3 regions of the Streptomyces sp. NPDC102406 genome follow, and region 1 is predicted to be linked to each of the others. Evidence: riboswitches for the same ligand, from Rfam matches in the RefSeq annotation. Region 1 holds a riboswitch; each other region holds the start of a gene.

The links. A riboswitch is a leader RNA that binds a small molecule or an ion and turns the genes downstream of it on or off. The one in region 1 is predicted to bind cyclic di-AMP.
Region 2: linked by a shared signal. The riboswitch ahead of ACIRF8_RS21375 (NlpC/P60 family protein) and the one ahead of ACIRF8_RS36065 (peptidoglycan DD-metalloendopeptidase family protein) in region 1 are both predicted to bind cyclic di-AMP.
Region 3: linked by a shared signal. The riboswitch ahead of ACIRF8_RS25860 (M23 family metallopeptidase) and the one ahead of ACIRF8_RS36065 (peptidoglycan DD-metalloendopeptidase family protein) in region 1 are both predicted to bind cyclic di-AMP.

What each region holds. Positions count from the first base shown of each region.
Region 1 is NZ_JBIWKP010000018.1:44,516-48,684, reverse strand. It holds gene ACIRF8_RS36075 (SIMPL domain-containing protein) at 1-451, opposite strand, end outside; gene ACIRF8_RS36070 (SGNH/GDSL hydrolase family protein) at 582-1,400, opposite strand; gene ACIRF8_RS36065 (peptidoglycan DD-metalloendopeptidase family protein) at 1,523-2,281, opposite strand; cyclic di-AMP (ydaO/yuaA leader) riboswitch at 2,287-2,473, opposite strand; gene ACIRF8_RS36060 (tyrosine-protein phosphatase) at 2,841-3,638, shown strand; gene ACIRF8_RS36055 (DUF6126 family protein) at 3,658-3,822, opposite strand; gene ACIRF8_RS36050 (helix-turn-helix domain-containing protein) at 3,815-4,169, opposite strand, start outside.
Region 2 is NZ_JBIWKP010000005.1:43,226-47,394, forward strand. It holds gene ACIRF8_RS21370 (hypothetical protein) at 88-441, shown strand; gene ACIRF8_RS21375 (NlpC/P60 family protein) at 484-1,713, opposite strand; cyclic di-AMP (ydaO/yuaA leader) riboswitch at 1,722-1,876, opposite strand; gene pcrA (DNA helicase PcrA) at 2,062-4,169, shown strand, end outside.
Region 3 is NZ_JBIWKP010000006.1:374,838-379,006, forward strand. It holds gene ACIRF8_RS25845 (hypothetical protein) at 99-386, opposite strand; tRNA gene ACIRF8_RS25850 (tRNA-Met) at 529-602, shown strand; gene ACIRF8_RS25855 (PP2C family protein-serine/threonine phosphatase) at 758-1,861, shown strand; cyclic di-AMP (ydaO/yuaA leader) riboswitch at 2,105-2,262, shown strand; gene ACIRF8_RS25860 (M23 family metallopeptidase) at 2,274-3,320, shown strand; gene ACIRF8_RS25865 (aldo/keto reductase) at 3,406-4,169, shown strand, end outside.

The sequences.
Region 1 (4,169 bases):
GGAGGGCGCCGGTGCGCCGCAGGTCGCGGATCGTGACGGAGAACGACTGACTGGCCTGGTACCCGGCGACCCGCGGGGAGGCGCCCGGCTCGGGTCCGGTCTCGTAGACGGCGGAGGCCGCGAGGGTCCGCGTGCTGATGTCGCGGTCGGCGACGCCCTCGCCGCGCACGGCGGCCAGCAGCGCCTCGGCGGCGCGGTTCTGCGCGGCCAGGGCCTCCTTCGCGGTGGGCCCGGTGGCCTCGACGCCCGCGGTCACGGTGGCCATGTCCGGCGCCGCGGCCGCCCGGCCCTCACCGGTGACGGTCAGGGTCGCGGGCTTCGGCGCCTTGACCGCGGCCACGCGCGGCACGCCCGCGTGCGGCGCGGCCTGGGCGACGGCGGGCGCCGTCGGCAGCGCGAGGGCGAGCAGCACGCCGGCGAGGGCGGCGCGGTGGCGGATGCGTACAGACATGGGACGGGGTCCTTCCCGGTCGGGCCCGCCGACGCGGCGGACAGCCGACATCCCAGCACCGCCGCCGCGCCCCGCACGGCATGCCACTCCGGCCGGTCACCTCGACGGCCCCGCGCCGCGCCCGCCGAGGTCAGGAGACGGACGCCAGGTGCATCTTGATCAGGTGCGGGTCCACGAAGCCCTTCGCCACCACGCGGTCCCCCGAGGACTCCCCGCGCAGCCGCCGCCCGATCCAGGGCACCAGGAACTCCCGCGCCCAGTGGATGTCGTCGCGCCGCACCTCGAACGTGCCGCGCGGCGGCAGCAGCGGCCAGGGCTGCTCCGGGTCGGCGGGCACCTCGACCCCGAGCGCCTGTCCCGCGCGGAGGGCGACGCGGGTGTGGCCCTCCGCGGACAGGTGCAGCCGGTCCTCGTCCCAGGCCCGGCGGTCCTGGATCGACCTGAGGGACCACAGGTCGAGGACCGGGCAGCCATAGCGGTCGGCGATCGCGCGGACATGCATGTTGTACGTGGCGATCTTGCCGCGCAGATGCTTGAGGACGGCCACGTCGCGGGTGTCGAAGCCGGTGGCGACCATGACGGTCCCGGCCGCCTGGGCCAGCCGTGCCACGGCCTTCTCGAAGCGCTCGGCCACATCGTCCGGGTCGGTGCCGGGACGAATGATGTCGTTGCCGCCCGCGACGAGGGTCACCAGGTCGGGGGCGAGTTCGATGGCCTTCGGGACCTGGTCCGCGATGATCTGGTCGATGAGCTTGCCGCGTACGGCGAGGTTCGCGTACTTGAAGGTGTGCTCGGGTACGCGGTCGTCGAGGAGGACGGCGAGCCGGTCGGCCCAGCCGACGAAGCTCCCGTCGGGTCCGGGGTCCCCGACGCCTTCGGTGAAGCTGTCCCCCACCGCCGCGTAGGACCGAATCGTGCCGCCGCTGAGTGATCTCGATTCGTTTGCCACGACCACACATCTTTCACCCTGGGGTGTGACCTACGCGACCGTAGCCAGGGGTTGACGGGTGGTGAGAAAACCCACTCGGCGCCCGGGGAATAACCCCGGGCGCCGAAAGGATCGCGCGTGGCTCAGACGCCGACGCCGTGCCCGCGCAGGTACGCCAGCGGGTCGATGTCGGAGCCGTACTCCGGCGACGTGCGGATCTCGAAGTGCAGGTGCGGTCCCGTGACGTTGCCGGTGGCGCCGGACAGGCCGATCTGCTGTCCGGCCGTCACGCTCTGCCCGGCGGAGACGCCGAGGGAGGACAGGTGGGCGTACTGGGAGTAGCGCCCGTCGGTGTGCTTGATGACGACCTCGTTGCCGTACGCGCCGTCCCAGCCGGCCGAGACGACGGTGCCCGCGCCGACCGCCTTGACGGCGGTGCCCGTGGGTACGACGAAGTCCGTGCCGGTGTGGTAGCCGCTGGACCACATGGATCCGGAGGAGTGGTACGGGGTTCCCGTGGCGCCGTCGACGGGCTTCACGAAGTCCGCGGCGTGCGTCGTGGCGCCTGTCCGCGCCGCCGTGGCGGCGGTGGTCTCGGCCGCGCCGTCCAGCGTGAGCTTCATGCCGGGCTTGATGAGGCCGGCGTCGGAGCCGACGACGTCCTTGTTGGCCTGGTACAGCTTCTGCCAGCCGCCGTCGACGTGCTGCGCCTCGGCGATCTTCGACAGGGTGTCCCCCGCCTCGACCGTGTAGGTCTTGGCGCCGGTGTCCCCGGTCGCGGCGTGGGCGCCGGTGGCGCCGATGAGCGGCAGGGCGAGCGCGGCCCCGCCGGCCGAGGCGACGGCGGCGGCGCGGGTGATGCGCTGGGTCTTCGAGCGGCGGTGCTTTGCCTTTGCGGGCATGCCGGTTTTCCTCTCCGTCGCCTACGAGGTGAGCTGTCGGGTTCGGGCTGGAGATGCCCGGCCGGTTCCGGCACGCGGACCCGGCTTCACCCCTAGCCGCTGTCGGGGAATTCCCTCGGCGGCGTACTGCCTGTGGGTCCCCCGCTCCTGCCGTGACGGGTAGTCGTCTCGGATTCCGGGCGGCGGCAGGATTAGGCGTTCCGCCCGGAGTGAGTGGTGACGATAAGCCGACGAGAAAGGCGGCGACAAACATCCCATTCACAGGAAGGGTTGTTTTCTTGATCGTCCGAGCGCTTTCCGTGTCACCCTGCGTCGATGCCGACGCTTTACCAACGCCATACCCGCAAGGAATTACCGAGGAAGAAATGCGGGAGGGCCGCCACGGACGGTCACCGTTATGAGCCTGCTCACGCGACCTCCCCCCATCGCCCCTATTTTGCTGACACTTACCTTGAAAGCCGCCCAAAACGGACAGATAGATGCCCTGGGAATCCATGTCGTATCGTCAGAGCGCGCCCGCCGACGAGCAACGCCGGTGACCTGACCGGGAGGAGCCCCCGTGACGCAGCACGCCCCGCCCACCGAGCCCCAGTTGTCCGGAGTCCGCAACTTCCGTGATGTGGGCGGACTGCCGACCGTGGACGGCCGGCGCGTGCGCCCGGGCGTGCTCTTCCGCAGCGGCCACCTCGCCCACGCCACCGCCGAGGACGCCGCGTTCCTCGCCGGGCTCGGCCTGCACACCGTCTTCGACTTCCGCAACGCCGCGGACCTGCGCCTCGAGGGCCCCGATGTCGAGCTGCCCGGCGTGCGCAACGTGAACCTGCCGCTGAGCGACCCGGCCGACGGCGCCGAGTTCTGGAAGATGGTCCGCGACGGCGACATAGACCAGCTCCGCGCCCTGCTCTCCGAGGGCCGCGCGGCCAACCGCATGATCACGTCGTACCGCTCGATCATCTCCGGGCGCACCGCCGAGCACAGCCGCGTCCTGCACGCGCTCGCCGACGCCAGCGTGCCCGCCCTGATGCACTGCGCGGCGGGCAAGGACCGCGCGGGCCTGTCGATCGCCGTGACGCTGCTCGCCGTGGGCGTGGAGCGCGACGCCATCGAGGCGGACTACCTGGAGTCGAACGCCAAGCACCGCCGCTACAAGGTGCGCCGCAGCGCCACCTCGGGCGACGCCTACTCCCCCGAGGTCATGGAGCTGATCGGCCCGCTCTTCGACGCCCGTGCCGACTATCTCCGCGCGGCCTTCGAGACCATCGAGCAGACCTGGGGCGGCACGGAGCGCTACTTCGAGGAGGGGCTGCGCTTCGGCGCGGCCGACCGCGAGCGGCTGCGCGAGCGGCTCCTCGACTGACCCGCGCCACCGGCTCCCCCTACTGGCCTCCGCCGACCGAGAACAGCAGGTAGAGGAAGGCGGCGAGGGCGTGCCCGGCGAAGACGTACACGAGGACCCGCACCCAGATGCCGCGGGGCAGCTTGTCCTCGATGTTCCGGCGGTCGGGCCGCTCGGTCGCGCCGTGTTCGGTGGCGTCACTCATGGTCGGACCTCCCGGGTCGGACGGCCGCCGGGCCGAGGCACAGCGCGGCGGTCGGACTCTGCAACAGGGTGTGGACGAAAAGGAGTACGGCCCCGCCCCGGTCCGCCGCGGCGATCCGGTGCGGGGTGAGCGAGTCGAAATGCGCGCTGTCCCCGGGGTCGAGCCGGTAGGACGTGTCCCCGAGGCGCAGCCGCAGCCGCCCTTCGAGGACGTAGAGCCATTCCTCGCCGGGATGGACGCGCACGATGTCGCCCTGCGACCCGTACGGCACCCGGACCCGCAGGGCCTGCATGCCGCGGCCGGGGGCGCCCGCCTGGACGTACGTCCAGCCGTCGGCCTCGGTCGCT
Region 2 (4,169 bases), on a different contig from region 1:
TTGCCAGTCATGACGGAGAGTGGCGATCCGCTGATCGGGGATGCCCGCCGTCGAACGGCGAGAGACACCCCATTAGGCTCCGGAACCATGGACGTACTCATCCATCTCTTCGTGGGCCTCCACATCATCGGCATCGCCTCGCTGCTGGGCGGTTTCCTCACCCAGATGTCGGCGATGGGGCAGGGCACCGCCCGCTTCAACAAGGCGATGCTGCACGGTGCCCTGACCATGCTGGTGACCGGCGTCGCCCTGGTCGGCCTCAACCAGGCCGACGGCGGCACCGTGAACAACATCAAGATCGGCGTGAAGCTCGCGATCCTGATCGTCATCCTCGGGATCGTCTACGTGAAGCGCGACGAGGAGAAGGCGGAGAAGGGCCTGTTCGCGGCCGTCGGCGCCCTGACCATGGCCAACATCTTCATCGCCGTCCTCTGGACCTAGAGACGACCTGAGACGACCTGAGGCGGGCTCTCGGGCGGGTTCTCAGGCGGGCCGCACCACGCTGTGGATCGAGCCCGTGCCGTCGTAGTAGATGGACTCCTCGCGGACGTACGCCCCCGGCTTCGGCGCGTGGATCATCATGCCGTCGCCGAGGTAGAGGCCGACATGGCTGATGTCGTCGTAGAAGAAGACCAGGTCACCGGGTTGGATGGCGGAGAGCGGGACGGTCGTGCCGAACTCGACCTGGTCCCACGTGGTGCGCGGCAGCGTGATGCCGGCCGCCTTCCACGCCGCCTGGGTGAGCCCCGAGCAGTCGTAGGAGCCGGGGCCCGTGGCGCCCCACACGTACGGCTTGCCCTCCTGTGCCTTGGCGAACGCGAGCGCCTTCGCGGCCTTGGCGGCGTAGCCGGAGGAGGTACCGGACGAACCGGAACCCGTCCCTGAACCCGTCCCCGAGCCGGATCCCGCACCGGCACCCGAGCCGGACCCTGCCCCCGAACCGGAGCCGTCCCCCTGCCGGGCCGCCTCCTCGGCCGCCTTCCGCTTCCGGTCCTCCTCGGCCTTCTGCCGCTCGGCGAGGTCGGCGGCCTTCTTGCGGGCCGCCTGCTCCTTCTTCTTCTCGATCGCCGCGAGCCGCTGCTTCTCCTCGGCGGTCAGCTCGGACAGCAGCTCACGCGCGTCGGACAGCTTCGTCTGCACGTCGTGCTTGGAGGTCTTCAGCTCGGTCTGGGAGGAGGTGAGCTGCTGAAGGTTCTCCTGGGCCAGGCTGCGCTTCTTCGCGGTCGCGCGCTGCTGCTCCTGGTAGTCGTCGACCGCCTTCTTCTGGCTCGCCGTCATCCGGCTCAGCAGCCGGTCCTGCGCGAAGTAGTCCTCTGGGTCGTCCGCGAGGAACATCGTCGCCGTGTCGCTCATCCCGCCCGTGCGGTACTGCTCGGCGGCGAACCGGCCCAGCTCCTGGCGGGCCGTGTTCATCTTCTCGGTGCGCCGCGCGATGTCGTCGAGAAGCCGGTCGACCTGCTTCTTCTTGCTGTCGGTCTGCTCCTTGGCGGAGTTGTACTTCTGCGTGGCGACCTCGGCCTGCCGGTACAGACTGTCGACCTTCTTCTGCACCTCCTCCAGGCTCGGCCTGGTCGGCTGCGCGGGCGCGGCCTGGGCCGTCTGCGACAGGAGGGCGACCGACGTGAGGGCGGCGGTCGTGATCCCGACCGCGGGAGTGGTGCGAAGGCCGCCCGTCATACGGGAGCGGCTGCGCGGCTTGCGGTGCGACGCCAAGGGAGGCGACTCCTTCCGTGCTCCGCCTACCGGGTTAGCTGACGGGTTCGGGCATACGGAAGGCTGCCCTACGGCCGACGGGTCGTCGGGCCGATTCACCCCAAGATCGGTTGGGTCCCCGGTTCCCTGCCTCACGGCGTACGGGACTCGGCGGGGGCTGTCCGTTCGCCGCGGTGCTCGCGGTCGGGGGGACGGACCGCCCGCGCAGCACCGTAGCCACTCGTGTTGCCGCTGTGAAGGTTGATGTTCGATATGCCCGATACATTTTCGTGACCTTGGCGACAGTGCCGTGCGGTGTCGCGAAGGTGGGGGCGGGGTGTCAGTGGGGCGCCCTAGACTCGTAAGGCGATGAGCAGCCTCTTTGACGACAGCTTCCTGGCGGACCTCCAGAACCGGACGGAGGAGCCCCCGCCGCCCGACGGCGAGCACGAGGAACCGGCTCCGGAGCCGATCCCGGACGACCTGTTCGGCGGGAAGTTCGACGTGCCCCCGGCCAGGGACGCGTACTACCGCGACGGGGCGCCGCGCCCTGCCCTGGACCCGGCGGCCCTCCTCGACGGGCTGAACGAGAACCAGCGGGCGGCCGTCGTGCACGGAGGCTCCCCCCTGCTCATCGTCGCGGGCGCCGGTTCCGGCAAGACCCGCGTCCTCACCCACCGCATCGCCTATCTCCTCGCCGAGCGCGGCGTGCACCCCGGCCAGATCCTCGCGATCACCTTCACGAACAAGGCCGCGGGCGAGATGAAGGAGCGCGTCGAGGCCCTCGTCGGCCCGCGGGCGAACGCGATGTGGGTCTCCACCTTCCACAGCGCGTGCGTGCGCATCCTGCGCCGGGAGTCCAAGAAGCTCGGCTTCACGTCGTCGTTCTCGATCTACGACGCCGCCGACAGCAAGCGGCTCATGGCCCTGGTCTGCCGCGACCTGGAGCTCGACCCGAAGAAGTTCCCGCCGAAGTCCTTCAGCGCCAAGATCTCGAATCTGAAGAACGAACTGATCGACGAGGAGGACTTCGCCAAGACGGCCGCCGACGGCTTCGAGAAGTCCGTCGCGCAGGCCTACGCGATGTACCAGTCGCGGCTGCGCGAGGCCAACGCCCTCGACTTCGACGACCTGATCATGACGACGGTCAACCTGCTGCGCGCCTTCCCCGACGTCGCCGAGCACTACCGCCGCCGCTTCCGGCACGTCCTCGTCGACGAGTACCAGGACACCAACCACGCGCAGTACGCGCTGGTGCGCGAGCTCGTCGGACCGGCCAAGGACGCGGAGGGCCACGACGCCGACCCGGCCGAGCTGTGCGTCGTCGGCGACGCCGACCAGTCCATCTACGCGTTCCGCGGCGCCACCATCCGTAACATCCTCCAGTTCGAGGAGGACTACACGGACGCGACGACGATCCTCCTGGAGCAGAACTACCGCTCCACGCAGACGATCCTCAGCGCGGCCAACGCGGTCATCGAGCGCAACGAGTCGCGCCGCCCCAAGAACCTGTGGACGAACGCGGGCGCGGGCTCCCAGATCACCGGCTACGTCGCGGACACCGAGCACGACGAGGCCCAGTTCGTCGCCGAGGAGATCGACCGCCTCACCGACGCCGGCGAGGCGAAGGCGGGTGACGTCGCCGTCTTCTACCGGACGAACGCGCAGTCCCGTGTCTTCGAAGAGATCTTCATCCGCGTCGGTCTGCCCTACAAGGTCGTCGGCGGCGTCCGCTTCTACGAGCGCAAGGAGGTCAGGGACGTCCTCGCCTACCTCCGGGTCCTGTCGAACCCGGAGGACTCCGTCCCCCTGCGCCGCATCCTGAACGTGCCCAAGCGCGGCATCGGCGACCGCGCCGAAGCCATGATCGACGCCCTCGCCCAGCGCGAGAAGATCTCCTTCCCGCAGGCGCTGCGCCGCGTCGACGAGGCGTACGGCATGGCGGCCCGCTCCACGAACGCGGTGAAGCGGTTCAACACCCTCATGGAGGACCTGCGGACCATCGTCGAGTCGGGCGCCGGACCGGCCACCGTCCTGGAGGCCGTCCTCGAACGCACCGGGTACCTCGCCGAACTTCAGTCCTCCACCGACCCGCAGGACGAGACCCGCATCGAGAACCTCCAGGAACTCGCCGCCGTCGCCCTGGAGTTCGAGCAGGAGTCGGCCCAGGGCGCCGACGAGAACCAGGGCGAGGCCGAAGCGGGCGGCGCCGACCTGTCGGCCTTCCTGGAGCGGGTCGCGCTCGTCGCCGACTCCGACCAGATCCCCGACGAGGAGGACGACGGCAGCGGCGTCATCACCCTGATGACCCTGCACACCGCCAAGGGCCTCGAATTCCCCGTGGTCTTCCTGACCGGCATGGAGGACGGCGTCTTCCCGCACATGCGGTCCCTGGGACAGACCAAGGAACTGGAGGAGGAGCGCCGCCTCGCCTACGTCGGCATCACGCGCGCGCGGGAACGGCTGTACCTGACGCG
Region 3 (4,169 bases), on a different contig from region 1:
ACCTGAGGGGCAGCCGCGCTCGGCGGCTGCCCCTCTTGCGTGTCCGTGTATGTCGGACGTCGTATGCCGTATGCCGTATGTTCGCGCGTCCGGGCTGGTTACGCCCCGGCCAGCCCCGTGACCGGCGCCACCAAGTCGGTGAGCTGGTGCAGCTCGCTCAGCTTGTACAGCCCGTTGAGGCCGGAGAGCTGCTCGGCCGTGCGCGGCACCTCGTCGCGGTGCGCGTCCGGCACGGCCATGGTGGAGACCGTGTCCAGCAGGGCGGTGGGGGAGATGGTGTTGCCTGCCGTGTTGGCAGTGGTGTCGGCCTGCGCCGCCGGGGCCACGATCGCCGTGGTGCCGACGGCGAGCAGGACAGCGGTGAGGGCTCGTCGAGTTGAGATCATGCACGGCATAACGGCGCGGACGACGCGGCGGATACGGGATGACGACGCGCCCCACTCGACAGGTGTACCCGGGGGGACAGTGGTGCGGTCGGGAAGCGATTCGCTTTCCCCGTCCACGATGGCGTAGTGTTGCATTCATCGACGCGGGGTGGAGCAGCTCGGTAGCTCGCTGGGCTCATAACCCAGAGGTCGCAGGTTCAAATCCTGTCCCCGCTACTGAAGGCCGAGGCCGGAATCTTTCGAGATTCCGGCCTCGTTCTGTTGATGGGCCCTGACTCGGACGGAGCAACAGCGCTCGCCCCCCGGCCTCCTGCACGGGAACCCTTGGACAGACGCCGGAATCCGGGCGCTGACGTGGCAGGAGACGACTGGTGGGGCAGCGAGGAGGGCGGCACCGACACGGGGCGGACACCATCGGCACCCGTGCCTTCCTCCGGGTGCTGCCCCTGCTGCTGATCGCCGGCGGCGCGGTCTACGAGTACTGCACCCCGTCCGGGTTCGCCGGCTCGCCCCTCTTCAGCGCCGCGCCCCTGGTCGTGGCCCCGTTCTTCTCGCTGGGCAGCACGATCACCGCCGGGGCCCTCTCGATCGCCGCGATCGTCGCCGTGCACCTCAGATACGAGAACGGGTTCAACGCCGGGGTCTACACCGAGATGGCCACCGTGGCCACGGTCTGCGTCCTGGCCGCGTTCATCAACCGGATCAAGCGCCGCAGCGACGAACAGCTCGCCTCCGCGCGGCAGATCGCGGAGGCGGCCCAGCTCGCGGTGTTGCCGGAACCGGCCGGGCGGATCGGGGGCCTGGCCGTCGCGGCCCGGTACGAGGCGGCGCAGGCCGACGCGTTCATCGGCGGTGACCTGTACGCGGTGCAGGACACCCCGCACGGGGTGCGGTTCGTCGTCGGGGACGTACGCGGCAAGGGCATGGGCGCGGTCGCCGCCGTGGCCGTCGTCATCGGCGCCTTCCGAGAGGCGGCCGAGCAGGAGGGCAGCCTGGAGGCGGTCGCGCAGCGACTGGAGCGGGCGCTCGCCAGGGAGGGCAGCCGACGGCGGGGCATCGACGACTTCGAGGGGTTCACCACCGCCGTGCTCGCCGAGATCCCGCACGGCGGCCACCTCGTACGCGTCCTCAACCGCGGTCACCCCGAGCCGGTCGTGCTGCACGGCGACGGCACGGTCCAGATGATCAGGTCCGTGGAGGCGGCGCTGCCGCTCGGCCTCGGGGAGCTCGGCTCCTGGCCGGACCGGGCGACCGAGGCCCCGTTCCCGTCCGCCGCGACGCTGCTGCTCTACACCGACGGGCTCTCCGAGGCGCGGGACGCGGAGGGCGTCTTCTACGACCCCGCGGCCAGGCTCGCGGGGCGGGTCTTCCCGGGGCCCGAGGAACTTCTCGCGACGCTGGCCGAAGAAGTACGCCTGCACACCGGGGGCGGTGCCAGTGACGACATGGCCCTGCTCGCCGTGCGCCGCTCTTGATCAACATTACGAGGGGTGATCGAACCGCACCACAGCGCATAACAATTGACACTACGTCAGAAAATGGCGTGTTTGCCGTGCGTCGAAACCGTCGGTCAACTCGACCTGCTTCGACCACCGATGACCGTTAAGTCCTGGCCAGAGACGTGAACGATCAGTGGGAACAGCTTGGAATTACTGTCGGCTGTCTATTAACGTTCGATAACGCAGCGCGGTCGTCCCAGCCGTCACAAGAGACGGCTCCGTGCGCACACGCTCAATCCCGCAAGGGAGCCGGGGAACCACTAACTTGGGGTGAATCAGGCATCGTTCCGTCGCTTTCCGGGCGCCGGACCGTGCTCGTAGGAGACCTTCCTGCTCCGAACCCGTCAGCTAACCCGGTAGGCGAGAGGAAGGAAAGGAGAGCGCCCCCGTGGCGTCGAACCGTCCTGCCCCCGAGTTCTCCGGGTTCTCCGCCGACTCCGCCGATGGCGGCCTCGGTGTCGAGCGGGAGAGCTGGGAGGAGTGGAACCCCACCGAGGAGTCCGTCCGTCCCGTCCGCGGCCGGCACCGCGTGGCCCGCCAGCGCGGCGGACTCGCGCGCAGCTCCACGGTCCTGGGCGTCGGCGTGATCGCCGCCGTCGGCGCGGGCGGCATCGCCACCGCGCAGGGCGGCAAGCCCGCCGTCCACCTCTCCATGCCCGACCTGTCGGCCGTCAAGGACTCGCTGCCCGAGGCCGCGTCGCTGCCCGGCGTGGGCGCGCTCATATCCGACGGCCCCGGCTCCGGCTCCTCCGGCGCCACGACCGCCGCCGCCCCGCTGACCAGCGTCGGCACCGGGCAGTCGGGCGCCGGAGAGGCGCTGCGGGCCCGCATCATGCAGCAGGCCGAGACGCAGGCGGACGCCGCCGACGCCAAGGCGCAGGCCGCGGCCGAGGAGGCCGCGGCGCAGAAGGCCGCCGCCGACGCCAAGGCGAAGCGGGAGAAGGCCGAGGCCGACGCCGCCGCCGAGAAGAAGAAGGCGGAGGAAGAGGCCAAGAAGAAGGCCGAGGCCGAGCGCCTCGCCAAGCTGGCCAAGAGCTTCAAGCTCCCCGTCGCCTCGTACACGCTCACCGGCACCTTCGGGCAGCCCGGCTCCATGTGGTCCTCCGGCTACCACACGGGCCTCGACTTCGCGGCCTCCACCGGTACGCCGATCTACGCGATCCACGGCGGCACCGTCACCGAGGCCGGCTGGGCGGGCGCGTACGGCTACCGCACGGTGCTCACCCTGGACGACGGCACCGAGCTGTGGTTCTGCCACCAGTCCTCGATGAACGTCAGCGTCGGTCAGAAGGTCAGCACCGGCGACGTCATCGGCCGCGTCGGCGCCACCGGCAACGTCACGGGCGCCCATCTCCATCTGGAGGTCCACCCCGGCGGGGACGCCACCGGCGTCGACCCGGCGGCCTGGCTGCGCGACAAGGGCCTCACTCCCTGATCTCGTCGGCCTACGAGTCCCCCCTCGACGCCCGGTGAAACACCCCCGCGGAACAACACGTTCCGTGGGGGCGTTGTCAAAGGGCATGACTTCTTCTTCCGCTCTGCGCACGCTCGGCTCCTCCGACCTGGAGGTCTTCCCGCTCGCCCTCGGCGGCAATGTGTTCGGGTGGACCGCCGACGAGTCCGCCTCCTTCGCGGTGCTCGACGCCTACACCGCCGGAGGCGGCAACTTCCTCGACACGGCCGACTCGTACTCGAACTGGGCCGAGGGGAACAGGGGCGGGGAGTCGGAGACGATCATCGGCAAGTGGCTGAAGGCCCGCGGCAACCGCGAGGACCTGGTCATCGCCACCAAGGTCGCCCGCCACCCCGACTTCAAGGGCTTGCGCGCCGGCAATATCAAGGCCGCCGCCGACGCCTCCCTCACGCGCCTCGGTACGGACTACATCGACCTGTACTACACGCACTTCGACGACGACGAGACGATCCCCGTCGAGGAGATCATCGGCGCGCTCGACGAGCTGGTGAAGGCGGGCAAGGTGCGGTCCATCGCCGTGTCGAACATCTCGCCCGAGCGCCTCCAGGAATCCCTCGACTTCTCCGACCGCGAGGGCCTGGCCCGGTACGTCGCCATCCAGCCGCACTACAACCTGGTCTCGCGCGACACCTACGAGGGCGCCCGGCGCGACATCGCCTCCCGCGCGGGCCTCGCCGCCGTCCCCTACTACGCGCTGGCCTCCGGCTTCCTGACCGGCAAGTACCGGCCCGGAGCCACGGTCGACAGCGCGCGGGCGACCGGCGCGGCCAAGCACCTGGAGACCGAGCGGGGCCGCAAGGTCCTCACCGC